DNA from 3 places in the Pseudoduganella sp. HUAS MS19 genome. Region 1 is predicted to be linked to each of the others. Evidence: predicted binding sites of a transcription regulator. Region 1 holds the regulator's gene; each other region holds the start of a gene.
The links. Region 1 encodes FNR, which switches genes on or off when oxygen is low (the NO sensors DNR and NnrR bind a similar motif). Its sites were predicted from a motif close to TTGATNNNNATCAA; they were not measured.

Region 1 (9,962 bases):
GTTCCCAATCGTCCCCTTGCACCCGGAGCGGGTGTGCTGGGGATGCGATAAATACTGTCCTGCTGACAGCCTGGCGTGCGGCAATGGCTCAGAGCGGACCCAGCATCCAGCGGAGTTGTTCGGCCCGGACTGGAGGGAGTGGGAATCGCCGCTGCTGGCGCCCCAACCGGGCGCCAATGTGAAGAAGACCGCGTGAGGCGCGGCTCATGCAAGCAGTCGCGTGCTGCAGGTCGATAGATTGAGCATAAAAACGACGCCACATCCGATTGTCAGATTCTGTGGCAAGCCGGCTGGTCTGGGACTAACATATTGTCGCACCGAGAAAGGAGGAAATCATGGCTAATCTGAGGCGTTACGATCCATTCACGGACCTGGCCCGTTTCGATCCCTTCCGCAATTTCGAAGACCTGTTCCGTGACTTCCGGTTGGCGAACATCACGCGCGAAGGCGAGGGGCAGCAGCCGATCCGTATCGATGTGCACGAAGATGAAGTGTCCTACACGGTTCGGGCTGACGTCCCCGGAGTAAATAAGGACGACATCAAGGTCGACATTTCCGGCAACCGCGTCACGATCGCTGCGGAAACCAAGCGGGTCGCAGAGGAAAAGCAGGGCGGCACTGTCGTCCGGAGCGAACGCTATTTCGGCGAGCAGTATCGCAGCTTCACCCTCGAGCACGATATCGATGACAGCAAGGCGACCGCGAAGTGCGAGGGCGGCGTACTCGAGCTGACCTTGCCGAAGAAGGCGAAGCAGGGCAGCCGCAAGCTGGAAATCCACTAAACCCTGACCGGCAAGGTCAGGATGAAACTGGTGCCCTCTCCGAGGGCACTTTTTACGTCGATTCGCCCGCCAAGCAAACCATACACGATGTTGTAGACGATGTTGAGGCCCAGGCCGGAGCCACCGCGGCCCAGTTTGGTGGTAAAGAATGGATCGTAAATTTTGCCCATGTTCTCAGGTGCGATGCCAATGCCGTTGTCGCGCACCGCGATCGCTACCGCATCGCCGCCGATGGTTTCGGCGGTAATCACGATCTCGCCGCTGTCGATCCCTTCAAAGGCGTGGATCAGCCCATTGTTGACCAGGTTGATGAGCACCTGGCCGAACGGTCCCGGGTAGCTGGCCATCAAGATCCCATGCGGAATGGTGTGGCTGACGCGCACGCCCGATTTCTTGAATGTCGGCATCAGCACCAACAGGATTTCGGATACCAGCTCGTCGAGCTGGAATTCACGGCTCTGGGAGGTCGCGCGGTCGACCGCAACTTGCTTGAAGCTGGCGACCAGGTCTACCGCGCGGCGCAGGTTGCGCAGCACAATCTGGTTGCCATTGTTGACGTCGCCAAGATAGGCGTTGAGGGCGGAACGCTTGACGCCGCCTTCCACCGCGGCGGCGAAGGCCGTGGTCTGGTCCAGCAGCGTGCTGACTGCCAGCAGGCTGTTGCCGATCGGAGTGTTCAGTTCGTGCGCCACACCGGCGACCAGCGAACCGAGGGCTGCCAGCTTTTCGCTGCGCACCAGCTCCTCCTGGGCGCGCTGCAAGGTGCCCAGCGAGTCGGCCAGCTCGCGGTTGGTGTCGGCAATCTGGCGCGTGCGCACATTGACCAGGTCTTCCAGTTCCAGCTCGCTGCGTTTGCGCTCCGTGATGTCGGTGGAAACCCCGCCCAGCGCCCAGATGTGGCCGAATTCGTCAATCAGGGGGAACTTCTCGGAAATGTAAGTGCGTGGGCCGCCTACTGTGCCGCCGGAGGTTTCTTCGTGGCTCGAAGCGCGGCCGCTGGCCAGCACGGCGCGGTCGGCCTGGCGGATCGCCTGCGCCATGTCGCGGCTGAACAGGACCTCGTCGGTATTCCCGAGCGGCTCGGGCGAACCGGGCGGCAGCAGCATGCGGAAGCTGTGGTTGACCATCAGGTAGCGGCCATCAAGATCTTTCACATAGATCACGGCCGACGATTTTTCGACAATGTTGGTGAGCAGCGCCTGGCTGCGGCGCAGTGCCGCGTCGCGCGCTGCGATCGTGGCCAGCATGGCGTTGAAGGCGCTGGCCAGGCGGCCAACCTCATCCCGGCTGGTGACGGGCGAGCGCAGGTCGAAGCGCTGTTCGCGTGTGACGCGGTCAGCCACGGCGGACAGCGCCAGCAGGGGTTGCGTGACGAGGCGGCGTGAGCCCCAGGCGTACAGGATGCCGCCAAACGACAGCGTGAGCAGCACTACGCCGAGCACCAGGCCGTACTGGCGCAGGCGCTCCAGCACCGACGGCAGGTGGTAGTCGGTCCCCAGGTAGCCCACCAGCTCACGCTCGAAGCGGATGGGGGACAGCACTGACAATGCGTAGCCATCGAAGCGCTGGCCCTTTCGTTCCAGTTCCGGCGACCATTCGCACGCAGCCGCGGGAGAGCGGCCGAACCGGGCGAAGACACGATGGTCGGCAGTAAACAGGCAGGCCTGGGAGAGTTCGGCGCTGCTGCGCAGCGCTTCGAGCTTGCGGGCGGCGCTGCTGCGGTCGCCGAAGTTGAGCTCGGCATTGAAGTTCAGCGCGAACAGTTCGCTGCGCAAGGTCAGGTCCTGCACGATCCGCGGGCGGGCGACCAGCAACTCGTAGCCGGCCAGGGCGACCAGTGCCGCCAGCATTGCCGCAACCGTCGTCAGGACCGACACCAGCAAGAGCTTGCGCTGGAGTTCGAGATCGCGGAAGAAGCCCTGGAAGCTTTTCATCTGGGTGTGGCCCATTTGCACCGGAGTAACTATCTTAGCTCAAGCGCCGCGGGCGCTACAAGCATGCGACATTGCGATGTAATTATTGCTATGTTTGGCGTATGACAGAACAGCAAGCAGGCAGCGAAGGCGGGCAGCCGCCACCCGAACCGGCACAATCGCCGCCGCCGCAGCAGCAGGCGGGGGCGCAGCCGCACGCGCGCGCCGAGGCGGCCCCGCGCGCAAGGCTGCCCGAATGGCAAGGCCCCGTGTTCTGGATGGCATGTGGCGCATTGCTGGCGGGTCTGGCGGCAGGCGCTGTCGTGCTGGCGCAGCGGGTAGGCATCGAACGGGACTTGATGGCAGTCGCCACGACGCTGCCGGCCCATGCAGCCAAGGCTGGCGTGCCGCCCGCCACCGAGGCTGGGCCTAAGCCGGACCGCACTGCGCCTGAGCGCGAGAGCGCAGACACGGCCGGTCCAGCCGCGCTGTCGGGCGCGTCCGGCGAACAGCCTGCCATATCGGGCAGCGCCGCTAGTCCCGAGGCGAAGCCGGCGATGCGCCACCGCACGCGCAGCGCTTCGCCCGTGGTGGCGCAGCATGGCAGCAACAAGGTGGCGCCGCGCAAGAGGACCGGCGCACGCCGCAAGGCCATCGCCGATACCGGGAAGTATTCGGAAGTATTCAAGCGCTGCCCACCGCCTGGGCAGGCCGGTGCGGTAGAGTGCCGCCGCCACATCTGCAACGGCGCCGAAAGCGAAGGCCCGGCGTGCCGGCCATACCGGGGCAAGCTGCGCTAAGGGGCTGTTTCAGGGTGGACGTGGCGCAGTTGCGGTTCCTTGTCCTGCAGGCTGCGGCGCGGCGCCTGGCAGCGGCCATTGCGAGACGGGCCCTAAGCGACTGGGAGTGAGATGAATGAGCGCTGCCGTTCGGCCAGTTCCTGGCAGGCCAGGCAAGCGGCGGCAGCGGGTTGGGCCTGCATGCGCCCTGCGGAAATCGCCGCGCCGCAGCGCAGGCACTTGCCAAAGGTCCCATCCTGCAAACGCCCGAGGGCGGCATCGATCGCCGCCACTTCGGCGGAATCGCGGCCAGCCAGCACCTCGCGCCGCTGGCGCAGGACGGCAGTCCAACGGTCAATTTCTTCAGGTAGCATGGCCGGTCTCCACTTTTGGGCCACTTTAACGGGCATCTTCTGCCGCGTCACCAGTACCACTTGACCTAGGTCAAGTTTGAGCAAGTTATTCCGGGGCGGGTACATTTGGCCCCTTGCCGCATTGAACGCTACAATCATAGGATGACAGGATTTGACGACCGACAGGACCCGGCCTTGACACATTCAACGATTGCGGAACGCAGCCTGCAATGGCTGCTGGCATCGGCGACCGACGCGATGCTGATCATCGACAGGGCCGGCCAGCTGCTGCTGGTCAACCCCGCGCTGGAAAGCCTGTTCGGCTACGGCCCGGGCGAGCTGCAGGGCAAGTCGCTGGAAACGCTGATACCGGAACGCTTTCGTCACGGCCATGTTGGCCTGCGCGGCAGTTACTTCGAGCGCCCGCATCCGCGCGCCATGGGCGCCGGTTTCGAACTGTTCGCAACGCGCAAGGACGGCACCGAGTTCCCGGTCGAAGTAAGCTTGTCGCCGCTGCAGGACAACGATGTGCAGCCGATGGTGATGGCGACCATCCACGACATCAGCGCCCGCAAGAAGGCCGAACACGCGCTGCAGGAAAGCGAGGCGCGCATGCGCGCCATCTTTGAAACCGCCGTGGATGCCATCATTACGATCGACGAGCACGGCATCATCGAGCGCGTCAACCCGGCCGCCGAGCGCATGTTCGGCTACCCGGAATCGGAGGTCCTGGGCCGCAATGTCAAGATACTGATGCCGGCGCCGCACCGGGAAGCGCATGACGGCTACCTGCATCACTACATGACGACCGGCGAGAAGCGCATTATCGGCAAGGGCCGTGAAGTGCAGGGCTTGCGCCGCGACGGCAGCATCTTCCCGATGGATCTGGCGGTCACCGAAATGTGGCTGGGCGGCCGGCGCATGTTCACTGGCCTGGTACGCGACATCACGGAGCGCAAGCACGCCGAAGAAAAGGCGCAGCAGCTGCTGCAGGAGCTGACCAGCGCCAACGAAGAACTGACCAACTTTGCCTACGTCGTGTCGCATGACCTGAAAGCCCCGCTGCGCGGCATCGGCTCGCTGGCCGACTGGCTGGCGCACGACTACGCCGACAAGTTCAATGAAGAGGGCAAGGAGCACATGCGGCTGCTGATCAACCGGGTGCACCGTATGGGCGCCCTGATCGACGGCATCCTGCAATACTCGCGCGTTGGCCGCATCAAGGAAGCCGTGGTGCCGGTGCAGCTTGAACAACTGGTGGCGGAAGTAGTCGACCTGCTGGCCGTGCCGGCGCATATCAAGGTCAGCGTCATGCCGGGCATGCCTGCCGTGACAGGCGAGCCGACCCGCATCCAGCAGCTGTTCCACAACCTGGTGTCGAATGCAGTGAAGTACATGGACAAGCCGCAGGGCGAGATTGAAGTGGGCTGGGCCGACGAAGGCGGCCAATGGCGTTTCCATGTCCGTGACAACGGCCCCGGCATCGCCGAGCGGCATTTTGAACGGATTTTCCAGTTGTTCCAGACGCTGGCCCCGCGCGACCGCGTTGAAAGCACCGGCGTCGGCCTGGCGCTGGTGAAAAAGATCGTAGAGATGTACCAGGGCAGGGTGTGGCTGGAGTCCGAGCTGGGCAAGGGCACCACCTTCTATTTCACCTTGCCAAAGAAAAGAAAGAGCAAAGCATGAACAATACGAGCAAGCCCATCCTGCTGGTGGAAGACGACCAGGTCGACGTCATGACCATTTTGCGCGCACTGAAGGAGGTCCACGTCGGCAACCGGGTAGTGGCAATGGAAAATGGCGAGGCCGCGCTGGAGTACCTGCGCGAGCCCGGCAGTGAACAGCCTTGCATCATCCTGCTGGACCTGAACATGCCGATCATGAACGGCATCGAGTTCCTGCAGAACGTCAAGCAGGACCCGCTGCTGCGCCGCATACCGGTCATCGTCCTCACCACATCGGAGGAACAGCAGGACAAGATGCGCAGCTTCGACCTGGGCGTGGCGGGCTACATGACCAAGCCGGTCGACTACCGCCAGTTCGTCGAGGTTGTGCGCTCGATTAACCTGTACTGGACCATCAGCGAGCTGCCATGAGCACGGTAAGGGTCCTTATCGTCGAAGACGATATCGTCGACCGTATCGCCTGCCGCCGTGCTTTCGCGCAGGCGCCGGGCTTCAGCTGTGAACTGCTGGAAGCGGAAAGCGGGCAGGAAGGGCTGGACATCGCCTTGCGCGAAGCGCCCGACTGCATCCTGCTCGACTATCACCTGCCGGACCTGACCGGGCTCGAATTCCTGGCCCGTCTTGCGGCCGACCGGGGCGAGCCGCAGCCGAACATCCCGGTGATGATGCTGACCGGCGCCGACAGCGCCACCGTTGCGGCCGAGGCCATGCGCCGCGGTGCACGCGATTACCTGGTGAAGGACAGCGATGGCCGCTACCTCGATTTCCTGGCCGGAGCCATTGACCGGCTGTTGCGCGAACAGCGCCTGATCGACGAGAAGCAGCAGGCCGAACGTGTGTTGCGCCAGTCGCAGAAGGAACTGCGCGAATTGGCCGCCTACCAGGAAAAACTGAAAGAGCACGAGCGCACCCGGATCGCGCAGGAGATCCATGATGAGCTCGGCGGCCTGCTGACCGGCATCAAGGCCTACATCTCGGTCGCCATCGAGCGCGGTGGTGAGCAAGCGGACCCGCTGCTCAAGGATGCGGCCAAGCTGGCGCAGGATGCGATCGAAACCGTGCGCCGCGTGATCACCGACTTGCGGCCTAGCGTCCTGGATCAGTTGGGCATCTGGCCGGCACTCGAATGGTACGCGGAGCAGGTGGCCCAGCGCAGCGGCCTGCAATGCACCTGCAGTATCGCGCCCGAAGCGCAGGCGCTGGAGCTGGATGCCGAGCGCAGCACGATGTTGTTCCGGGTCGCGCAGGAAGCGCTGACCAATGTGGTGCGCCATGCCGAAGCCAGCGAGGCGCGCGTGATCGTGGACACCGACGGCGCGAACGTGGTGCTGCGCGTGGAAGACAACGGCAAGGGCATCGAAAGCGCCGGGCTGTCGGACCGCGAATCCTGGGGCCTGTTCGGCATGCATGAACGAACGCGCCGCTTCGCCGGCGAATTGACTATCAGCGGCAAGGCCGGGCAGGGCACCACCTTGCAGCTGCGCCTGCCTTTGGAGGACAAGAATGGGTGACAAGATCACCGTTTTGCTGGTCGACGACCATGCGATTGCGCGCAACGGCGTGCGCCTGATGCTGGGCACTGCGGCCGACATCAGCGTGGAGGGCGAGGCGGGGACTGCGGTGGAAGCCATGCAACGCGTGGGGGAACGCAGTTTCGACGTGGCGCTGGTCGACATCAAGATGCCGGGCAAGAACGGGCTGGACCTGCTCAAGACCCTGCGCAGCGAATGCCCGCGCATGGCGGTGCTGGTGCTGAGCACCTATTCGGAAGAGATTTATGCGGTGCGGGCGCTGAAATCCGGGGCCTCGGGCTACCTGACCAAGGATGCACCGACTTCGACACTGATCGAGGCGGTGCGCAAGGCCGCCTCGGGCGGCAAGCATGTCAGCCCGGCCTTGCTTGAAAAGTTGGCAACACTGGTTGGTGGCGGCCCCAGCGGCGACCACGAAGAGCTGTCCAACCGCGAGCTGGAAGTATTCAAACTGATCGCCCAGGGCGAGTCGTTGGTGCGGATAGGGGAAAAACTGCACCTCAGTCCTAACACCGTGACAACCTATCGCAGCCGCATCCTCGAGAAGATGGGCATGTCCAGCAATGCCGAGCTGACCCGCTACGCCCTCGAGCATGGCCTGATCTGAATCGCTGTAGGGGAACCACTACAGCAACTACACAGGATGCTTGATACCGGGAAATGATGCCGGGCGCGATACTGCTTCCATCGAAAACAAGGAGCAGCTAAATGAGCCCGGTCATCCCAATCACCCCTGCAAACGCCGCCAAATCCTGCGCACCTGTCGCAGCAAAATGCTCGCTGTGCAGTTTCAACCGCCTTTGCTTGCCTCAGGGCCTGGCCGATGACGATGTGGCCCGCCTTGACCAGATCATCTCGCGCCGCCGCCGCGTGAACCGCGACGAGCCGCTGTACAAGACCGGCGACAGCTTCCACAGCCTGTATGCCGTGCGCTTCGGCCACTTCAAGACCGTGCAGGTAAACCAGCGCGGCGAACAGACGATCGGCGGCTTCCACATGGCCGGCGACCTGCTGGGGATGGAAGCCATCGGCAATGGCCAGCACTCCTGCAATGCCGTGGCACTGGAAGACAGCGAAGTCTGTGAGATCCCTTTCAACCGGCTGCAAGAGCTGGTGATGCAGATCCCCGGCCTGCTGCAGCAGTTCCACCGCACCATGAGCCGCGAGATCCAGCGCGAGCAGTCGGTGATGCTGTTCCTGAGCCATATGCGCGCCGAGCAGCGCCTGGCAATGTTCCTGCTGAACCTGGCCGGCCGCTACGCCCAGCGCGGCTACTCGTCGACCAGCTTCCAGCTGCGCATGTCGCGTGAAGACATCGGCGGCTACCTCGGCCTGACCGTGGAAAGCGTGAGCCGCCAGTTGGCCCGGCTGCGCCAGGACGGCTCGATCGTCCTGCAAAACCGCGACTTGCGCATCACCGACCGCTCCAAACTCGAGGCCATGTCTTCAGGCGGCATGGCGCAGGAGCTCGCGGTGGCTTAAGCCACGCACCGTTTTTCTCACCTGTAGGGGGTGTATGGGGCAGCTCTCGCTGCCCCTTTTTTCTTGTTTATTGCGCGAAGACTTCTTTGGCGGCCAGCAGCCCGTTAAGGGCGGCGGGGAAGCCGGCATAGACTGCCATTTGCATGATGGTCTCCACAATCTCGTCCCGGCTTACGCCGACGTTGAGGGCGGCGTGGATGTGCACTTTGAGCTGAGGTGTGGCGTTGCCCATGGCGGTCAGGGCCGCCACCACGGCGATCTCGCGCGATCTCAGATCCAGGCCGGGGCGCGAATAGATGTCCCCAAAGGGGAATTCGATCAGGTAGCGGGCAAAGTCCGGGGCGATATCTTCCAGGCTCTGCACGACACGCTCGCCGGCCTGGCCGTCGACTTCACGCAGTTTTGCGAGCCCGCGTTCGTAGCGGTTTTCCATGTTCATCAGCGTTTCCTCCATCGGTGGTGGTTGGATTCGACGCCAGGGACTGCTCCAGCGAGCGGTAATACGCGATCTTGGCCTGCAGCGATGCAGCGGATTGCCGCATCGCCTCGATTTCGGCAAGAACGTCCTGCATGTGCTCCTCCAGCAGCCGGCGCCGTGCCGGCACCGTCGAGTCCCCGGCGCCGCGAAGCTTGGCGAACGATTGCATTTTGCCGATTGGCATATGGGTCGTTCGCAAGCGCAGCAGGAATTCGATCCAGGCAAGGTCCGATGCCAGGTAGCGCCGCTGGCCACCCGCCGCCCGATTGACCGGGGCTATCAGCCCGATTCGCTCGTAGTAGCGGAGGGTATGTGCCGTGAGGCCGGTGCGCTTGGATACTTCGTCTATGCTCAGGTGCGATTCCATGGGGGGATCGTAAAAGTTTGAGTGCACTCGAAGTCAAGCACTTTATTACGCCAGCTTCGATGCCGCAACTGCCAGCGCGAGATCCATGGTGTTGATGTGGGCCGCAAGCCAGTCCGGCAAGGTGCGGATGATGCCGCGTGCGGTGGCTTCCTCGTTGTCCTTCAGCAGGCGCAGGACGCGCGCAACCTTCTCGAGCAAGTTGCCGTGGGCGGCGCGGTGTGCCTGGGCGGCGGGATAGGCGATACGCTCCATCAGCCGGTTTTCCTCGCGCAGGTGCTCGAGGATTTCGGCGGCCAGGTCGCGGCAGGCCGTGTCGAAGGCGGGGCGCGGCAGGGCAGCCATCGCCTCCAGCATGTCGAAAACGATGCGGTGCGACTGGTCGAGAACAGGGATGCCGAGCGCGAGGTCGGGGCCGAAGACAATGGAATCCATGCGGTGCTCCAATAGTGTCGAACCGCAATTGTGCCGCCCGGAAACAGGACGGCACATGATCCATGTCAATTTTTACAGGAAGCGGTCCAGGATCTTCTTGCTGTGCTTATCCAGCGCAAACTGGTCGCGGATCAGGAAGTGGATGCCGTGGCTGTCGGA
Region 2 (9,962 bases), 900 kb from region 1:
GTAATCGACGGCATCGCGTTCCAGACCAATATCCTGGCGCTAAATGCCGCCGTGGAGGCGGCGCGCGCCGGCGAACAAGGGCGCGGCTTCGCCGTGGTGGCAACCGAGGTGCGCAGCCTGGCGCAGCGCTCTTCCGCAGCGGCCAAGGAAATCAAGGCGTTGATCGACGACAGTGTGGAGAAGGTCGATTCCGGCACCAGGCTGGTGGTGCGGGCCGGCGACACCATGAGCGACGTGGTGGCGAGCGTGAAGCAGGTCTCCGATATCGTGGCTGAGATCAGCGCCGCGACTGCCGAACAGAACGCCGGTATCGCCCAGGTGCACCAGTCGATCACCTCGATGGACCAGGTCACGCAGCAAAACGCCGCCCTGGTGGAGGAAACGGCAGCCGCATCGCAAGCCTTGCAGGACCAGGCGGAAGTGCTGGCCCAGGCAGTGAGCGCCTTCCGTATCGGTGTCGCCCACCTGAAGTCGGCGCCGGTGCTGCGCAATGCCAGCCAGCCGGCCGCTTCCACAGCGGTTGCGGTGCGCCCGCCACGGCAGCGCAAGGTCGCCGGGGCCGCCGGTGCCGACCAGTGGGAGCAATTCTGAGTTGTTAATATTTTTAGAAGACTTTTTCATCTGTTCGTCATAATTTGACGCTATCGTCTGGACTCTTTTCAACCAGGAGACACCAGATGAAACTGAGCACCATCGCTGCCAGCCTCGCGCTGGCAGCATCCGCAGTAAGCCTTCCGGCCCACGCATGGCAGCAGGAGACGCACCGTCGTATCGTGCTGGACGCAGTCAATTACATGAAGGCCAATCCTGGTACCACCAACTACAACAAGCTGCTGGCCGGCGTGACGCGCGCCGGCTACACGATGGACCAGTTCGCGGCAGCGCTGGGGCAGGGCGCGTACGATGTCGACGACTTTGCCGACACCTATATTTGCGGCGCCACTACCGGCAACTGCCAGATGGCGCCGGTCTGGGGGGCGGGGGCGAGCATCGTCAAGTACACCACTTATTGGCACTTCCAGAACCACACCTCCGGGCGCGACGTGCACGGCAATCCGTTCGGCGGCTACAACTTCGCCAAGCTGGCCGTGGCAGGCGATATCGACAAGCTGGCAGCGAGCTGGCTGTATGGCGATTACCTGGACGACGGCGCGGGCGGCCTGAAAGGCTGGTTCGGCGACGGCAGCAAGTACAACACCTACGCCATCACGGAAGCGCACTACCGCCTGGGCGGCTATTCCACGCCGTCGATGTACGCGGACTTCGAAGCTGCGCCATTCCAGCCGATCGACAACCTGGGCCAGTACTGGTTCTCGCAATTCCTGGCGCAGCCTACCGCGCAGTCGCTGGGCTTCGTGCTGCATACCACCGACCTGCTGCAGCCGCACCACACCTGGACCACCTCCGCGCACGACCACTCGGGCTGGGAGCAATGGGTGTACGACTACTACGACCGTGAACGCCTGAACGACTCCGCGCTGGTGACCGCCGCCATGGCCGATTTCACGCCGGTGGCGGCGGGCGGCAGCGACATTCGTCCGTTGCTGACGCAAGGCGGCACCTACTCGTATGCCAACGGCGGCATCGTGCTGTCGTCGAGCGCGCACGGCGACCGCGTCACGGTCGGCAGGAAAATGATTCCGCACTCCATCGCCATGGTGGTCCACGTGCTGAACCGCGCCGCCGAGCGCCTGGCCAACTGATGGCCGCCCGCCACCTCGTGCGCAGCGCCGTCCGGGCCATCGCTGCCCGGGCCGCCGCCGGTGCCGTCCTCGCCGCGCTCTCCGGTGTCCACGCGGTGGCGGGCACCGCAACACCGCCTGCCGCCGCGGTTGCCGCTCATATCGACGGCGAGCCGCTATACGCCTTCACCGTGGATACGCTGTGGCAGCAGCGCCGCGCCGCCAAGCCCAAACTGGAGCGGCGTGCCGCGCTGGAAGACCTTATCGACAGCCGCCTGCTGTCGGCGCAAGCAAGCGCTCCGGCGCCGGGCGAAGCGGCCAGCCTGTCGGTCGCCTTCGCCCCGGACGTGACGGTCGAAGAGCGCCTGGTCGCAACCCTGCGCGAAGTGTATGGAAAGGACCTCGATGGGGCGGTCAGGGTGCTGCCCGGCGCCACGCTGGAGAGCCTGGTCACCGCACAGCCGGCAATTCCGGCGCCGCAACTGGAGGCCATCTTCGGCCGCCCGGGTCCGTTGAAGCTGGAAATCGCACTGTCCGGCGAACAGCAGTCACTGGCCGGCACGATCGACGTGCTGCGCTACCGGCTTCCCGGCGGCGAAGCGGCGAGCGTGACCCTGTACGACGTGTACCGGCGCCAGAACGTGCAGGGCCGCCTGGCCCTGTCGCAGCAGCCGGCCAGCGTGGCTGCCGTGCAGGCGCGCCGTATCATGGCCAACGCCTTCGTGCTGCACTGGGCCCGCCAGCGCTACGGCGCCGACGCCGTAGCCGACCTGCAGCAGGCGATTGCCGACGGAGAGGCCGTGCTGAGGCTGCAGCAACTGTACGGCGTGGGCCTCGACACCGACTCCGGCAGCCCGTTGCTGAACCGCCTGTCAGGCGAGGCCAGCGCGCAGGAAATCGAAGCCTTCTACTACCAGCACAAAGACCTGTTTGCCCGCATCGACAAGGTCCGCGCCCGCCACATCCGCGTCGCCGATGAAGCGCAGGCGCAGCGCGTGCTGAAATCCTTGCAGGGAGGCGCCGACTTTGCCGCCACCGCCCGCAAGATGTCGCGCGCCGCCGACGCAGCCAAAGGCGGAGACCTCGGCTGGATCAGCGCCGATGGCAGCAAGGACTGGCTTGCCAGCCTGGCCTTCAGCCAGCAGCCGGGCAAGCCATCGTCCCCGATCCGCGCGCCGGTGGGCCCGAACGAAGCTGCCTGGTGGGAAATCGTGCTGGTCGAAGAACAGCTGCATGGAGCCCATCCGCTGCAATCGGAAACGGTACGCTACCAGGCCAGCCGCATGATCGCGCTCAAGAAAGCCATGCAGCAGCTGGGCGAGATGATGGAAAACGCGCGCCGCTCGGCGCGGATAGAAATCGCAGAGGCCCAATGAAACGCTGGCAAAGCAGCGCAGTGATCGCCGTCATCCTGGGCGCAGTTGTTGGCCAGTGGTACCTCGCCGGCAATCGGGAAGCGGCCGATCCCGCTGGCGGCCAGGCAGCCACGCCGCCAACACCCGTACCCGTCGCCCGGCCGCCGGCACCGATGCCGCCAGCCGCCCCGGCCGCCGTCGTGGCCGCGAACGGCGAAGGCGAGGGCGATGGCCTGCGCCGCGTCCCGATCCCGCCCGTCGACACGCGCACGCCAGCCTGGCTGCCGCTGTCGCAGGCGCGCGAAGCAGGTGACGCGCGCACCCCGCCGATCGAGCGCGGCGCCCCGGCCGAACACCCGGATGCCAGCGTACTGGCCGACCCGCAGGCCTATGCCGCCCACCAGCTGGCGCAAAAGCGGCGCCTGGCGGCAGCCTACGCGCAAGCGGCCGGCCCCGAGCTGACGCGCCTGCAGGCCGACCTCGAGCAAGGCCGCGAAGCCGGCGTACCGCCCGAAGAGCTGGCCAAGGTAGCAGAAAAAATCCGCCGCATCGAACAGCAGCGCCAAGCCGCCGAGGCAGCAAAATGAAAGTCGGGGTCAGGTCCGGCAATCGGACATTTTGCTGCGCAAAATGTCCGATTGCCGGACCTGACCCCGACTTTTCTCTTTATAGGAGGGTGCTGGCCAGGGGTTTGATGACTTCGTCGTCGGTCCAGTAGGCGGTGTGGGACAGGGGATTCCAGCTCTTGGTCATGAAGTCGAGGATGCCCTGGCCGGCGTTCACCACGCGGTCTTCGACCAGCGTTTCGTAGCCGCCTTCCAGCGGCTGCAGCGGCCAGCCGAGCGCATCGTCGGGGTCGTACAGGTTGAGCCAGCGGAAGCCGGGATTGGGCTTGATGATCGGCTTGACGTCCATGCGCTGGTGGGCGGAGACGAAGACCGGGATATTGCAGCCGGTGGTCACGAAGGCCCGCGCCGTGCCGCATTGCAGGAACTTGCGCTGCTCCGCGCTCAGGCTGTCGGCCATGCGGCCCGCTTTCCAGATGCCGGCCGAGACCAGGCCGCCGCCGGCCCGCTTCTGTGCATCGTAGATAAAGCTGGACATGACCTGGCAGCCCAGCGAATGCGCCAGCATGACGATCGGCGTATCCGGCCCGCGTGTGGCAAGAATCGCCAGCAGGGCGCGCGCGATCTCCATTTGCGCCTGTTCGTAGACCGAATTGTCGTACTCCTTGCGGTTCTCCAGCCCCGCCGCATCGGCAAAGCCGAACAGGATGAATTTGCGCAGCTGCTCGTAGCGCACCGTGGAGCGTTCGCGCGTGCGGTTCCATACGTCCAGTTCATTGGGCTTGAGCAGGTGCTGGTAGTACACGCTGTGCACGTCGACGTTGGCGAAGGCCGCGCCCATGCGGTGCGACAGCGCGCGCCGCATATCGTCGGCATAGTCGAGCGGCTGCTCGCCCATGCCGTGGATGGTCAGGAGCGCGACCTTGGTCATTACGCGACGGCCTTTTCAGGTACGCCGCGGAAGCGGTAGCCGATGAACAGCACCAGCAGCCACACCGGAATCAGGTATACCGAGATACGCAGCCCTTCGGTCATGAACATGATCAGCAGGATGCCGGCCAGGAACGCCATGCAAAGATAGTTGGTGAACGGGTAACCCCAGCTCTTGAAGCCGGTCTCGTGGCCTTCGGCGTTTTTCCGGGCGCGAAAGCGCAGGTGGATCCAGCTGATCATGCCCCAGTTGATCACCAGCGACGACACCACAAGCCCCATGAGGAAGCCGAACACCTTGCCGGGCATGAAGTAGTTCAGCACCACGCAGATGCCGGTGGCGAGCGCCGATACGCCCAGCGCAGCGAGCGGCACGCCGCGCTTGTTCACGTTCAGCAGGGCTTTCGGCGCGTTGCCCTGCCTGGCCAGGCCGTACAGCATGCGGCTGTTGGAATAGACGCCGCTGTTGTAGACGGACAGCGCGGCGGTCAGCACCACGACATTCAGCACGTTCGCCACCCAGTTGGCGTTCAAGGCGTGGAAGATCATCACGAACGGGCTGCCGCCGGTGACCACTTTCTGCCACGGGTAAAGCGACAGCAGCACGCCCAGTGCGCCGACATAGAAAATCAGGATGCGGTAGATGGCCTGGTTGGTCGCCTTTGGAATGGTTTCGGAAGGGTTGCTGGCTTCGGCGGCGGTAATGCCCACCAGCTCCAGGCCGCCGTATGAGAACATGATGACGGCCATCGCCATCACCAGTCCCGACACGCCGTTCGGGAAGAAGCCGCCGTGCTGCCAGAGGTTGGCCACGGCCGCTTCCGGTCCGGCGTTGCCGGACACCAGCAGGTAGCCGCCGTACACGATCATGCCGACCACTGCCGCTACTTTGATGATCGCGAACCAGAATTCCATCTCGCCGTAAGCGCGCACATTGGCCAGGCTGATGGCGTTAATGATCAGGAAGAAGGCGAGGGCGCTGACCCAGGTCGGCATCCAGGGCCACCAGTACTGGACGTAGATGCCGACCGCCGTCAGTTCGGCCATGCTGACCAGCACATACAGCACCCAGTAATTCCAGCCCGACATGAAGCCGGCCATGTGGCCGCAGTATTTGTCGGCGAAGTAGCTGAACGAGCCGGCTACCGGTTCGTCGACCACCATTTCGCCCAGCTGGCGCATGATGAGGAAGGCAATGAAGCCGGCCACTGCGTAGCCAAGCAGCACGGCAGGCCCGGCCAGCTTGATGGTGTCCGCAATGCCCATGAAAAGGCCCGTGCCAATGGCGCCGCCCAGCGCAATCAGCTGGATGTGGCGGCTCTTCAGGCCCCGTTTCAGTTCTGTCATGTATGGCGTCCTGGTGTCGAAATGGTCAAAGGCCCTGATTCTACATCCTCGCAAGGCAACAATGTCATTTTCGCACTGCCGCATTTTGCGGGGGCGCTCCTTGACCTAGATCAAATATTTTGTGCCGGGCCTTGGCTATGCTGCAAACATGCTCACACTTAAATTCCTGGGTGCCACCGGCACCGTCACCGGCTCCAAATACCTGTTGCGCCATGGCGACGAACAGGTCCTGGTCGATTGCGGCCTGTTCCAGGGCTATAAGCAGCTTCGCCTGCGCAACTGGGAGGCCTTTCCTGTGCCGCCCGATACCATCCGCAGCGTGGTGCTGACCCACGCACACCTCGATCACAGCGGTTTTTTGCCGGTGCTGGCCAGTGCCGGATTCCGCGGCCGGGTGTACTGCACGGAAGCCACGCGCGACTTGTGCCACATCCTGCTGCCCGACAGCGGCCGGCTGCTGGAAGAGGAGGCGCTGTATGCGAACCGCCACAATTTCTCCAAACACAAGCCGGCTTTGCCGCTGTACTCGGAAGCCGATGCGCTGCGCGCGCTGGAGCACCTGGAGGTGGTGCCGGTCGGCCATGAGTTCTCGCCGGCGCCAGGCATGATGGCGCGCTTCCAGCTGGCGGGGCATATCCTGGGCGCGGCTTCGGTATCGGTGCGCTGCGCCGGCCGTACCGTGATGTTTTCGGGTGACGTGGGACGGCCGAACGACCCGATCATGCGGCCGCCGACCGTGCTTGGGAAATGCGATTACCTGGTGGTGGAATCGACTTACGGCGACCGCCGCCACGACGTGTCCGATCCGGGCGGCAAGCTGGCTGAGGTCATCAGCAAGACGGCAGCCCGTGGCGGCGTGACCGTGATTCCCTCGTTTGCAGTGGGACGGGCTCAGGAACTGCTGTATGAAATATGCAAGCTCAAGGAGGCCGGGGCGATTCCGGCGGCACTGCCGGTTTACCTGAACAGCCCGATGGCGGTGGATGCGACGCGGCTCTACATCAGGCACCAGGGCCAGCACCGGCTGGACGAACGCAGTTGCCGTGCCCTGGGCCATGTGGCGCACATCGTCAACAGCGTGGAAGAATCGATGGCGCTGAATCGGCGCCAGGCGCCCATGGTGATCATTGCCGCCAGCGGTATGGCGACCGGCGGCCGCGTGCTGCACCACCTGAAGGCCTTTGCCGGCGATGCGCGCAATACCATCCTGTTCGCAGGCTTCCAGGCGGCGGGCACGCGCGGCGCCCGCCTGCTGGCCGGCGAAACTTCGGTCAAGATCCACGGCGAGTATTACCCCGTGCGGGCTCGCGTTGAACTGATCGGCAACCTGTCGGCCCATGCCGACGCCGACGAAATCCTGGGCTGGCTGTCGCACTCCTCGGCCACCCCGCGCCAGGTGTTCGTCACGCATGGCGAACCGGCGGCAGCCGATGCACTAAGGCTGCGCATTTCCGAGCAGCTTCAGTGGCCCTGCCGCGTGCCGGACTATCTGGAAGAGGTGGTGCTGGAGTAGGGGGATGGCATGGCGGCCACGCTGGAAATCTCGCTCGCCGCAGTGTGCGGCGCCCTGCTGGCCGCAGCGTTGACGGCATGGCTGATGTTTCGCCATGTGACGGGAATTTCCCGCCTGCTGCGCCAGCGCATGCGCAGCGCCGCCGCGCGCGAGCACCTGGTGGCCAAGGTGTTCGATGCGACTTCCGAAGGCATCCTGGTGGTCAACCGCGACATGCGCATCGTCGAGGCCAACCGCGCCTTCGCCGCCATGAGCGGCTATGCGCGCCATGAACTGGTGGGGCAGCATCCGCGCATCATGCAGTCCGGCAGGCAGGACGCGGAATTCTACAAGGCGATGTGGCAAGGCTTGCTGGGCACCGGCCAGTGGCAGGGCAAGGTGTGGGACAAGCGCGCCGACGGTTCGCTGTTCGCGGCCCACCTGACGCTGAGCGCGGTGCGCGATGAGTACGGCAAGGTGCAGCATTACTTCGGCCTGTTCACCGACATCACGGACGAATGCGCACGCCAGGAGGAGATCGAAAAGATGGCCTTCCTGGACCCGCTGACGCGCCTGCCGAACCGGCGCCTGATGGAAGACCGGCTGCAGCAGGCGCTGGCCTTTGCCGCGCGCGCCGATAAGCTGGTGGCGGTGTGCGTGATGGACCTGGACGGTTTCAAGAATGTCAACGACACTTACGGCCATGAGGCAGGCGATGCGGTGCTGGTGGAGGTGGCGGGACGCCTGCAGCAAGTGGTGCGCGCCAACGACACCGTGGCGCGGCTCGGTGGCGACGAATTCGTCCTGCTGCTGGCGGGGCTGAACGATGTTGGCGAGGCGGAGGAAATCCTGGACCGGGCGCTGGCCGCCGTGCGTGCCCCGGTGCGGCTGGCCGGAGAGCAGCCGGCATTCGTGTCGGCCAGCATCGGGCTGGCCGTGTTTCCCTATGATGCGCAACCGGCGGAAGAACTGCTGCGGCGCAGCGATGCGGCCATGTATGCCGCCAAGCGGCAGGGACGCGATCGCTGCAAGCGGGCCCAGGCCCGCTGCTGAGGGTTACAGGCTTTCCTGGACGGTGCGGCCGTTCAGCGGCTGGATCGGGCGGGCGTTGTGCTTGTAGACCGTGGCGAAGCGCTTCAGCTGCGCATCCGACATTTCAACCGGCGTTTTCAGCACGAACCAGTTGACCTCTTCACTGCATGGCGGGGTGGTCAATGAGCCGGCAAAGTTGTAATAGCCTTGCGTGGCCGGCAGCAGCTTGCCGATATCGATGTTCACGCCGGCTACTTCCTGGGCTTCGCCCTTTTCCGTCGGCAGGGCGTCCCACAGGGTCTGCACCAGCGGGTTGCCGGCGCCTTTCTTGAACAGCACCGCTACCACGGCCAGCTTGCCTTCCGCGTTCTTGTGCACCAGGTGCGCCACCATCGGATAGCTGCGGCCATTGATCTTTTCTTCGCTTGGTTTGTGGAAATGGAATTGCAGCAGGTCGTAGCGCTTGCCGTCGATGGTGACACTGCTGCCCGCGGCGTAGTTCACCTGGATGGTGTGGCCGTTGTCGAGGATCTTGAGCGGCGACGGGCTGTAAGCGAATTCCAGCGGCGGCAGCTTGGCCTTGCTGGTCTTGCGGATGTCGATCGGCGACTGGTTGTGCCCCAGCTTGCAGGTGCTGAAGTCCTGTTCCAGCTTGCTCCAGTTCTGCGGGCCGGTGGCGCCTTCATAGCTCCAGTGTGCCGGTTTGTCTCCGGCGAAGGCCGCGGCAGGCAGCAGGGCGGCGCAGAGCAGGAAGGAGAGGGTGCGTTTCACTGAATGGTCCTTTCAGGGTTATTGGCCGCAAGTTCCAGGCGGCGCAGGAATTTTTCGGGTGGCTGGTAGCCGATGGTGCGCGCCTGCGGCACTTCGTTTCCGTTGGCGTCGAACATCACGATGCCGGGCGGGCCGAAAAGCCTGAAGCGCTTCATCAGGGCGCGGTCTTCTTCGCTGTTGGCTGTGACATCGGCCTGCAGCAGGTGCATGTCCTGCATGACGGCTTGCACGCGGGCGTCGGTGAAAGTGAGGCGTTCCATTTCCTTGCAAGAGATGCACCAATCGGCGTAAAAGTCCAGCATGACCGGTTTCTTCGCACCAGCCAGGGCCTGGTCAAGCTCGGTGACAGTGCGCACGCGGGTGAAGCGGGGTTCGGCATTATGTGCATGGCCCGCAGCCGCGCCGGCAATGGTAGCACCGTTCCCGCCGCCGCGCAGGTGGGCCAGCGGCTGCAGCACATCGTGTCCCGAACTGGCCGCGCCGACCAGTTCGAACAGACCGCCCAACAGCATCAGCACGCCGAGCGCTTTCGTTGCGCAGGCTCCCGCGCCGGCGCCCTGCGGCAGCGCTTCGGCCACGCGCAGGAAGACGGCGCACAGGATGGCGAAGGCACCCCACAGTGCCATGCTGGCGGGCGCCGGCAACAGCGGGTTGACCATCCAGATGGCGACGGCGAGCAGCAGCAGGCCGAAGACTTTCTTCACGTGGTTCATCCAGGCGCCGGCGCGCGGCAGCAGGCTGCCGGCCGACAGGCCGGTCAGCAGCAACGGCACGCTCATGCCGCAGG
Region 3 (9,962 bases), 130 kb from region 1:
TGGGCGAAGCTGGTACCGCCCAGGCCGGACTTGCACGCTGCGCGCAACTGGCGCCAGATATCGTCCTGCTGGACCTGGGCCTGCCCGACGGCGACGGCCTCGAACTCCTGTCCCAGCTCAGGGAGCGGATACCCGATGTTTTCATCATCGTGGTTTCCGGCCATAACGACCAGGGCATTGTGCAGTCGGCAGTCTCGCGTGGCGCAATGGGTTTCATCGTGAAGCCCTTCAGTATCGGTGCCATTACCGACGCACTGATCGCCGCGCGGCGCAGGCTGGCAGCACGGCAGTGAGCTCCCATCTGTATCAATTTGCAATGTAATGTCGGAAAGCTTTACATTATCTCAAGCACCCTCCCCCGTCCTCAAGGTAAGTATCTGATAGCAAAGCAGATGTTCGCCAGGCCCGTTTATTGCTAAACAATACCCGACGTATTCATTCACTGAGCAATAATCTCGGGAGGTAATGACGTGCGACAACACTTTGCAAAAAAGCTGCTCGGCTTCGCGTTGGCAGTCCTTGCCGTCAGCGGTACTGCCCAGGCGGTGCCGAACGGCGCCATTTCCCCACTTGTTACCTCGGGAGCCCTGCCCGATACCCCGGCGGCCCACGTTGACCCCAATAACGCGGCCTCCCCGTTCTCCGGCGTAGTCAGCATTAATATCCGCTACGACGGCTTGAGCTATATCTGTTCCGGCGCACTGGTTGGCAAACGTCAGGTGGTCTCGGCCGGACATTGCGTGGACACCGATGGCAAAGGCAGCCTGATCGACCTCAACAAGCCAGGCAACGATGTGCGCGTGGTGTTCAATGCCTCTTCCACTCCGGGCGACCCTGGCCGGGCTGTCGTCACAGCGTCCAAGGTCCAGATGAACCCGAACTATGGCGGCTTCGGCAACTGCCCGCCCGGCGTATCGGGCTTTTGCGTCAATGATGACCTGGCCGTGATCACCCTTGGCCAGGATGCACCCGCTTCAGCCAAAATCTATAAGGTGGCCGGCCAGCAGCTGCAGGCGAACACCCGCCTCATCATGGCTGGCTACGGCACCTCGGGCGACGGCATCAATGGCTACACCATCAGCCCCGATTTCCGCATCAAGCGCACCGGTGAAAATATTGTCGACCTGTTCGATGGCGACGACGAGAACGGCTTCAATGGCCCGAAAGAGGTCTGGTACGCCGATTTCGACGGCAACGGCCGCGATTCTTTCTGCGAATGGGGCCTGGCATGCTCGGAGCAGCTGCCAAACGACCGTGAATCGGGCATAGGCGGCGGGGATTCGGGCGGCCCCTCCTTCATCGAGCAATATGGCGAGTTGATGCTGATCGCCACCAACACCTTCGGCGGCACTCCCGATGGCATTGCGCCCGGCGCGTTCGGCAGCTATTTCGGTGGGATCGCCCTGAACAGCTACCTGGATTACCTGCTCGCGGCCACTGGCGGCGCGATCCAGGTTGTTCCCGAGCCGCTAGGGATCGCGATATTCGGGCTTGGCCTGCTGGCGCTGGCGGGCGTACGCCGCCGGGAGCAGCGGCGCCAGGCGACCGGACTATAGTGCGGACCGGATCGCATTCCTTTGCACCGATGCCGCCCTTTCGCGTGAAGAACGCTTGCGCCACCAGATCACCACCCCGGTGACACTCAGCATCGCGACGACGAGACCCATCACCGAGATCAGGATGCGTCCCGGCAGTCCCAGGATGCGCCCGGAATGCAAGGGGAACTGCGCCTGGACGAAGATGTCGGCTGCCGTGCCTTTCCACGGTTGGCGGTCGCCGAGCAGACGGCCGTCGACGCCGTCGTAATACAGCACCGCTGGCCCGACCCCGCCGGCGCCATGGTCGTCACCGGGTTTGAAGAAGCTGACGCCATAAATGCCATAGGCTTGAGAATAGAACACGCTTCCCGCCGGATCTTTCCAATCGCGGCGCTGCGCCTCATGGGCCGCCTGCTGCAGGACCTTCCCGTAGCTGATACTGGCCAGGATCGGGTTGCGCAGATCCCTCGGCACGCGGGTATCGAATGGCGTTGGCGTCACTTCGGAGACTGTCTTCATCACAGGGTAGAAGACCTCCCGGTACAGGTTCAGCGAGAACGCTGTAAAAGCGAGGATGAACAGCAGGCCCCAAGTCCACAGGCTGAAAGCCCGGTGCAGGTCGAAATTGAGCTTGGCGCTGCCACCGTTCCAGCGTACTTTCCATGCTGGGCTCCAGCGCTGCCACCAGCCGCGGGCCGATGGCGTGCGTGCACGCACAGGCAGCGTGAGGTAGAAGCCGACAAAGCTGTCCACCACCCACACCATCGCAATCACCCCCATCAACCAGAGGCCCCAGCGGTCGATGCCCCACATTTCCGGGATATGCAGCGAATAGTGCAACCGGTACAGGAACGAAACAAGCGTCTCTTTGCTGATCGGCCATACTGCGCCCCATTCGCGCTTGCCAAGTTCCGCGCCCGTGACCGGATCGACAAATACCTGGTTGAAGCCTGCTGCATCGACGCCAAAGCCGAGCGACTTTCCCTGCCCTGCATGCAGCGGGATGTAAGACACTCGTGCCTCAGGATGGCGCTGTTCGAGCTGGCGCGCCAGTTCCAGCGACGATTGCGGCGTGCCGGGCGTGCGCGCTTCCATCAGGTGCGGGTTGAGCAGGTCGTCCAGCTCGTGGTCCCATGAGATGATGGCGCCGGTCAGGCCGCTGACGAACAGAAATGCAGCCGTCAGCAGCCCAAGGTAGCGGTGTACCAGCGTCCAGGTTGCGCGCATGCCGGCCTCTCCTTAGAAACGGTACTTCAGGCTGGCCGATACGCTGCGCGGTGCAGCGTACGTAATGGCGCCATAGGCAGCAAACATGCCGAAGTGCTTCTTGTCGAACAGGTTGTTGATATTCACCTGTGCCGACAGTTGCTGCGTAATGTCGTAGCGGGCCATCAGGCTGGCAAGCGCGAACGAATCCTGTTCGATCAGGCCTGTCATGCCGGCCGGTGCGGCCGGGTCCACCGTATACGTGCGGCTTTCCCAGTTCACACCGCCGCCCAGCGTCAACTCATCCAGGCGATACGTGGTGAAGACGCGGAACAGCTTGCGTGGATAGACGCTGTTGATGTCGGAGCCTGCGGCATCCTTGGCCTTGAATTGCGAGTAGCCGGCGGTCGCGTTCCAACCCCGTGTCAGTTCGCCCGACACCTCAAACTCGAAACCGTCGCTCTTGGCGCCGTTGGCGGCGCGATAATAGGCTTCCTTCGCCAGCGGGCCGGCGCCGTCGCGGTCAACCGTGCCTGCTTCCTGGGCCAGCTTGTCCTGCTTGATCTTGAACACGGCGAACGATGCATTCAGTCGGCCGTCGAGGAATTCGCCCTTGAGGCCGGTTTCGTAGCTCTTGCCGACGACCGGATCGAGCATATTGCCGGCCAGGTCCTTTCGGTTCTGCGGTTGGAAGATGTCGGTGTAGCTGGCGTAAGCGGACAGGTTTTCGCTAATGTCGTACACCACGCCGGCATACGGGGTCAGCTCGCGATCGTGCTTCATCCGGTAAGCCGGGCTCCACGCGCCAACACCGCTCTTGTCGTAGTTGGTGACGCGCGCGCCGATAATCGCTTTCAAGGAATCCGTCATCGAGAAGCGCGCCACGCCGTACACCGCTGCCTGCCTGGTCACGCTGCTTTCATAGAACGTCGGCGCGCCCCAATTCGGCTCCGGATAGGCTGCGCCATTCCAGGTGTTGAAGTTCCCCACCGGCGGGTGGCCGCCAATGCCGTAATCGGCGGCACGGCTGTCGGCGTTGAATTCCTGCTTCGAGTGCATGTAGCCAATCGCCGCCTCGTGCTTGCGGCCTGCGAATGCGAACGGGCCGCCTGCATGCAGGCTGAAGTCGTCCTGCCTGGTGTGGGTGATGTAGGACCCGGCAAAGGCGCTCACGCCCAGGCCAGTCACGCGGTCAGGCACGCCGGACAGGTACAGCAGGGCGGAATCGGCCTTACGGTCGCTCTGGCTTAAGCTTGCGCGCACCTTCCAGCCGTTATCGAAACTGTGCTCCAGGTTGGCGAACACGTTTTCGTATTCGGTTTCCCAGCGGGTCCAATCGGCGGCGGACGTCTTGGAGACATCCCAATTGGTCTTGCTGCCGTCGGCGTACCAGTACGGCAGCCCGCCCCACATCGGGGCTTTCGGCTCGTTCTTCTGGCGGCTGTAACCGGCCGACAGTACGGTGCGCGGGCCCAGGTCGGCTTCCACGGTGCCGTAGAAAGTGTTGCTCTTGCTCTTCAAGAGGTCGACCCAGCTATCGGAACGCTGGTACTCGCCGACCACGCGGGCCCGCACCGACCCACTGGCATTGACGCCGCTCGAAACGTCCAGCAAGGCCCGGCGCTCGTTCCATCGGCCCATTGCAAGTTCGGCGCTGCCGGTCAGCTCTTTGCTGGCCGCTCGCTTGCGTACCAGGTTGATGGCGGCGGAAGGATTGCCGGCGCCCGTCATCAGGCCGGTGGCGCCGCGCACCACTTCCACGCGCTCATAGCTGGCCAGGCTGCCCACGACCTCACCGGAACTCCAGGGCTGGTCCCAGGTAGTCGGCACGCCGTCGATCTGCAGGTTATCGATGTCGAAGCCGCGCGCGGTGAACCCGGCGCGGTGGGTTTCATACTGGTTGACCGACACGCCGGTCACATTGTTGACGACATCGGTCACGGTCTGCAGCGCCTGGTCTTCAATGCGCTGCCGGGTCACCACGGATACCGATTGCGGGGTGTCGCGCACGGAAATGTTCAGCGGCGTTGCGCTCCTGCTGCGGTCGGTCGTATAGGAGTCCAGCTTTTGCGCCGTGACCTGGATTTGCGGCATCACAGCCGCCTCCTCTGCCAATGCCGCGACCGGAAACGCCAGCCCAAGCAGTACCGCCAACTTCTTCTTATCCATTGTTACCTCAGCTAGTTAAACGTTTAATAGCTGGCGGACAGGCTGGCTCTTATATGAAAGCGCAAATGATAACCATTCTCATCTAAAAGTCAACTCTTGCTAATGCAAGTTACTGGATTAGAGTGAAATTGACCCAGATCATGCCGCTGGATTGCGCGAAAGCCTAGACTTTTTCCCATCTATCCATCCTGGAGGCTGCCATGGGGTTCAAGACTGTCGTAGTGCATGTCAATAGTTCCGCTGATAGCGAGCGCCGTGTGCGGCTTGCTTCCCAGGTCGTTCGCATGTCGAAGGGGCGCCTTGTCGGCGCCGCGATGAGCGGGATCTCGCGCTTCCTGTATGCCGACCACGCCACGGCCATGGGCGTCAGCATGGCCGCCCAGTGCATCAACGAAGCAAGGGAGAACGCCAGGGCCAGCCTGCGCAAGTTCGAATCGCAGTGCCAGATGCTCGACCTGCCGTCTTTCGAGTCACGCCTGCTCGATGACCAGGCGGCGGATGGACTGGTGCTGCAATCGCGCTATGGCGACCTGGTTGTCCTGAGCCAGGTCAATCCAGACGATCCGATCTCGCCAATGGAGGAAGAGACACCCGAATATGTCGCCATGAACAGCGCACGGCCGGTACTGGTGGTGCCCTATGCCGGGCATTTCGAGGCGCCCTTCCAGCGCATACTTGTCGCCTGGGACGGCAGCATGGAAGCCACACGTGCCATCACGGCCGCCATTCCTTTGATAGAGGGCGCAGCCAAAGTCACCCTGGCCGTGTTCAATGCCGGCCGTGAGCCGGACACCCACGGCGGCGAACCGGGAGCTGATATGGCGCTCTATCTCGCCCGGCATGGCATCAGGGTTGAAGTCTCTTCGCAGGCGACTGCGATCGACGTCGGCTCGGCCCTGCTCTCCTTCGCTGCGGATATCGATGCCGACCTGCTGGTCATGGGTTGCTATGGCCACAGCCGCTTTCGCGAGATCATGCTGGGCGGGACCTCCCGCACTGTCCTGCAAAGCATGACGCTTCCTGTCCTGATGGCGCATTAGGTCTATACTGGCCTGCATGCCAAATCCATTTGCCAATGTCGCCGCCGCATGGCTGGCGCATCCCGTGGAAATGGCCCGGGCGTGGCAGGAGCTGGCCACGGTGGCCTGGGCCACGGGCATGCCCGCGCCCTTGGCCGAAGCCGCGGAGGGTGACGACCGTTTCAGCGACGATGCCTGGCGCGACAATCCCTTCTTCCACAGCCTGATGCAGCAATACCTCGGTTTCACCCGCACGCTCGAACGTCAGGTCTACGATACGCCCGGCGTTGAAGAGCGCGAAGCCCACAGCGCTGCCTTCTGGCTGCGCCACTGGTGCAATGCCGTGGCGCCGAGCAACTTCCCACTGACCAATCCCGAAGTACTACGCCGCGCATTCGACAGTGGCGGCACGAGCCTCAAGCGTGGATTCGAGGAATGGCTGCGCGACCTGCTGGCAGGCGACTTGCGCATGGTCGATCCGGCCCAGTTCCGGCTTGGCAGCGACCTTGCTGCGACACCAGGCCGGGTGGTGCTGCGCAACCAGATGATGGAGTTGATCCAGTACACGCCAGTATGCCCGCAGCTGCGGGCCATGCCGCTGCTCCTGGTGCCACCCTGGATCAACAAATACTACATCCTCGACCTGACCGAGCGGCAAAGCATGGTGCGCTACCTGGTGGAGCAGGGTTTCGATGTGTTTGTCATGAGCTGGAAGAACCCGCGTGCCAATATGCGGGAGGTCAGCTTTGAAGACCACCTGTTCGACGGCATCCTGGCGGCAATCGAAGCGGCGCGCACCATCGCGGGCGCGCCCCAGGTGCATGCGGTGGGCTACTGCATTGGCGGCACTGCGCTGGCGGCACTGATGGCGTGGCTGAACCGCCGCTACGAAGCACCAGGCGATATTCCGGTTGCTCACTGGACCCTCCTGGCCACGCTCACGGACTTTTCCAAGCCTGGCGATATCGCCAGCTTCATTAACGACGAGAGCGTAGCGCTGCTCGAAAGCCTGATGGCGCGCCAGGGCTTTCTCGACTCGCAGCAGATAGGTTGGAGCTTCCGCATGCTGCGCCCTAACACGCAGATCTGGCGCTACGTGGTGCACAAATACCTGCTCGGCGAACCCACTCCCGCACTCGCTCCCCTGGCCTGGAACGCAGATGGCACGCGGCAGCCGCACGCCACGCATAGCTTCTGCCTGCGCGAGCTGTACCAGGCGAACAAACTGGCGCAGCCCGATGCGCTGGAAATCCGCGCACAGAAGCTGGACCTGGGCCGCATCCGGCAGCCGCTGTACGCCGTTGGCGCGGTAGCCGATCACATCACCCCCTGGCGCAGCACCTACCGCAGCGCGGCCCTGGCCGGCGCACCGGCGCATTTCGTGCTGACGGCCTCCGGCCACATCCTCGGCATCATCAATCCACCGGGCGGCAGCGCCAAGCAGCAATTCTGGTCGGCGCCCCTGGTCGCCGGCCGCGACCCCAAGGACTGGCTGGCGGTGCAAACGCCGGTGCCCGGTTCCTGGTGGCAGCACTGGGCCGCATGGCTGCATGCGCGCTGCGGCGAATGGCGCGTCCCCGCGCCGGGGCCACATCCGGCCTATCCCTGGCTATGCGAAGCGCCCGGAAGTTACGTGCGGGAACGCTAATCCTGGCCTTATAATTTCGGCCATGGAAAATGATCAGAAACAATTCCGCCGTCGCCTTGCCGTGCTTGGCGTGCTCGCCCTCGCAGGCTTCGCCGTCCTGGCCGGCCGCGTCATCTGGCTGCAGGCACTCCAATGAACAATACCCTCATTTCCTGGCGCCGCCTGCGGTCGGTGCTGGCGGTCGACGCGCCTTTGGCGGCCATCCTGGGCATGCTGATGGCGACCGGCCTGGTCACCCTGTATTCTGCGTCAGCCGACTTTCCCGGCCGCTTTGAACTCCAGTTGCGCAATATGCTGATGGCGCTGGTCCTGATGTGGACCGTTGCCAGCATTCCGCCCCAGATGCTGATGCGCCATGCGGTAACGCTGTATTCGCTTGGCGTCGGCTTGCTGGTGGCGGTATTCCTGTTCGGCGTCACGAAGAAGGGCTCCACGCGCTGGCTGCATCTTGGCCACGATTTCCAGCCATCGGAGATGATGAAGATCGCCATGCCGATGATGCTGGCCTGGTTCTTCCACCGCTTCGATGGCGCCCGGGGCTGGCAAGTCTTCGTTGCCGCGGCGTTGCTGCTGGCCATTCCGGTCGGCCTGATCGCCAAGCAGCCCGATTTCGGCACCGCGATGCTGGTGCTGGCGGCGGGCTTCTATGTCATCGTGCTGGCGGGCCTGTCGTGGAAGGCACTTGCCGCGCTGGCGGCCGCCGCTATCGCGGCGGTGCCGCTGGTGTGGCACCTGTTCCACGATTTCCAGCGCCAACGGGTGCTGACTTTCCTGAATCCCGATGCCGATCCGACGGGAAAGGGCTTCCAGATTGCGCAGGCCAAGATCGCCATCGGATCCGGCGGCGTGGCGGGCCGCGGCTGGATGGACGGGACCCAGGGCCACCTGGGTTTCGTCCCCGAACGCTCCACCGATTTCATCTTCTCCGTTTTCGCGGAGGAATTCGGCCTACTGGGCGGGATTGCGCTGCTGCTGATGTACGCCTTGCTGGTCTGGCGCGGCATGCAGATTTCCGCCGGCGCGGTAACACCGTTTTCGCGCCTGCTCGGTGGTGCAATCACCATGATCCTGTTCACCTACGCCTTCATCAATATCGGCATGGTCTGCGGCGTGGTGCCGGTGGTCGGCGTGCCCCTGCCGTTCTTCAGCTACGGCGGCACGGCCCTGGTAACGCTCGGCATCGGCTGCGGCATTTTGATGTCGATCCGGCGCCAGAGCCTGGCCTGAGCCCGTTACAAATGTCCCGCTTTGGACAAATCCGCCGCCTGGTGTCCAGGGCATAACGGAACCGTTGTTGAAATGGCGACACGTCGCCGATTTCGATTGAATTGGCGCGGCCTCCCCGTCAAGATTGGGTCACCCCAACCACAACCGGACGGAGAGACGAATGAACTTGAAACACCTTGGCGCTTTCGCACTTGCAGCATCCTTCAGCCTGGGCGCGTATGCGGCCGACGGCCTGTCTGCCAGCATCAGCATGGACAAGCGCGCCCTGGGCCCGCGCGATGACGTGGTCGTTCACGTCACCTTGACCAATACCTCCTCGGTGCCGCAATACGTCCTGAAGTGGCATACCCCGTTCGGCGATATTGAAGAATCCCTGTTTGAAGTGACCCGCGACGGCGCCAAGGTGGCGTACGAAGGCATGCATGTCAAGCGTGCCGCGCCAACCCCAGCGGACTATTACGTGATCCAGCCGGGCAAGTCGTACAAGGTGCAGGTCGAACTGTCGCAGATGTATAACATGAGCATCTCGGGCGACTATACGATCCGCTACAAGACCAAGTCCGCCAAGCTGTTCAGCCACATGGACCCGATGGGCAAGGTCATGGACAAGAAGCAGCCTGACACCCTGAGCTCGGATGCGCTGACCATTTCGATCGAAGGCACCCTGCCGCGCGGCAGCGTGGCCAAGGCGCCCGCTGAACCGACCGCCACTGCGGGCCTGAGCTTCAGCCGCTGCACCACCTCGCAGCAGTCCACCATCACCAATGCCGTGGCTGCGGCGCAAGGCATGTCGAACAACGCCAACGCCTACCTGGGTGCGAACAACACCGGCCCACGCTACACCAAGTGGTTCGGCACCTATACTTCGAGCCGCTACAGCACCGTGAAATCCCACTTCACGGCCATCAAGAGCGCCTTCGACACCAAACCGGTCACGGTCGATTGCGGCTGCAAGCAAAGCTATTACGCCTATGTGTATCCGAACCAGCCTTACAAGATCTATGTTTGCAAGGCGTTTTGGAGCGCTCCGATGACCGGCACCGACTCCAAGGGCGGCACGCTGGTGCACGAGATGAGCCACTTCAACGTGGTGGCGGGCACCGACGATCACGCCTACGGCCAATCGGCAGCGGCGGCGCTGGCGATCAGCAATCC

Region 2: the regulator FNR is predicted to act here: its motif matches at 5,981-5,994, upstream of ACWBU6_RS19240 (MBL fold metallo-hydrolase RNA specificity domain-containing protein).
Region 3: the regulator FNR is predicted to act here: its motif matches at 5,042-5,055, upstream of ACWBU6_RS15890 (universal stress protein).

Annotation. Positions count from the first base shown of each region.
Region 1 covers NZ_CM132133.1:3,358,177-3,368,138, forward strand. The annotation lists gene ACWBU6_RS15340 (DUF3079 domain-containing protein) at 1-196, shown strand, start outside; gene ACWBU6_RS15345 (Hsp20/alpha crystallin family protein) at 336-782, shown strand; gene ACWBU6_RS15350 (ATP-binding protein) at 779-2,716, opposite strand; gene ACWBU6_RS15355 (hypothetical protein) at 2,818-3,495, shown strand; gene ACWBU6_RS15360 (TraR/DksA C4-type zinc finger protein) at 3,588-3,848, opposite strand; gene ACWBU6_RS15365 (sensor histidine kinase) at 4,023-5,513, shown strand; gene ACWBU6_RS15370 (response regulator) at 5,510-5,923, shown strand; gene ACWBU6_RS15375 (ATP-binding response regulator) at 5,920-7,023, shown strand; gene ACWBU6_RS15380 (response regulator) at 7,016-7,651, shown strand; gene fnr (fumarate/nitrate reduction transcriptional regulator Fnr) at 7,753-8,526, shown strand; gene ACWBU6_RS15390 (carboxymuconolactone decarboxylase family protein) at 8,594-8,965, opposite strand; gene ACWBU6_RS15395 (MerR family transcriptional regulator) at 8,919-9,371, opposite strand; gene ACWBU6_RS15400 (bacteriohemerythrin) at 9,417-9,803, opposite strand; gene ACWBU6_RS15405 (cyanophycin metabolism-associated DUF1854 family protein) at 9,876-9,962, opposite strand, start outside.
Region 2 covers NZ_CM132133.1:4,255,673-4,265,634, reverse strand. The annotation lists gene ACWBU6_RS19270 (methyl-accepting chemotaxis protein) at 1-591, shown strand, start outside; gene ACWBU6_RS19265 (phospholipase) at 678-1,703, shown strand; gene ACWBU6_RS19260 (peptidylprolyl isomerase) at 1,703-3,058, shown strand; gene ACWBU6_RS19255 (hypothetical protein) at 3,055-3,624, shown strand; gene ACWBU6_RS19250 (hypothetical protein) at 3,704-4,534, opposite strand; gene ACWBU6_RS19245 (amino acid permease) at 4,534-5,880, opposite strand; gene ACWBU6_RS19240 (MBL fold metallo-hydrolase RNA specificity domain-containing protein) at 6,029-7,393, shown strand; gene ACWBU6_RS19235 (diguanylate cyclase domain-containing protein) at 7,403-8,425, shown strand; gene ACWBU6_RS19230 (carbonic anhydrase) at 8,429-9,175, opposite strand; gene dsbD (protein-disulfide reductase DsbD) at 9,172-9,962, opposite strand, start outside.
Region 3 covers NZ_CM132133.1:3,485,611-3,495,572, reverse strand. The annotation lists gene ACWBU6_RS15910 (response regulator) at 1-293, shown strand, start outside; gene ACWBU6_RS15905 (trypsin-like serine protease) at 471-1,556, shown strand; gene ACWBU6_RS15900 (PepSY-associated TM helix domain-containing protein) at 1,551-2,765, opposite strand; gene ACWBU6_RS15895 (TonB-dependent siderophore receptor) at 2,778-4,913, opposite strand; gene ACWBU6_RS15890 (universal stress protein) at 5,114-5,953, shown strand; gene ACWBU6_RS15885 (PHA/PHB synthase family protein) at 5,970-7,580, shown strand; gene rodA (rod shape-determining protein RodA) at 7,713-8,807, shown strand; gene ACWBU6_RS15875 (M35 family metallo-endopeptidase) at 8,968-9,962, shown strand, end outside.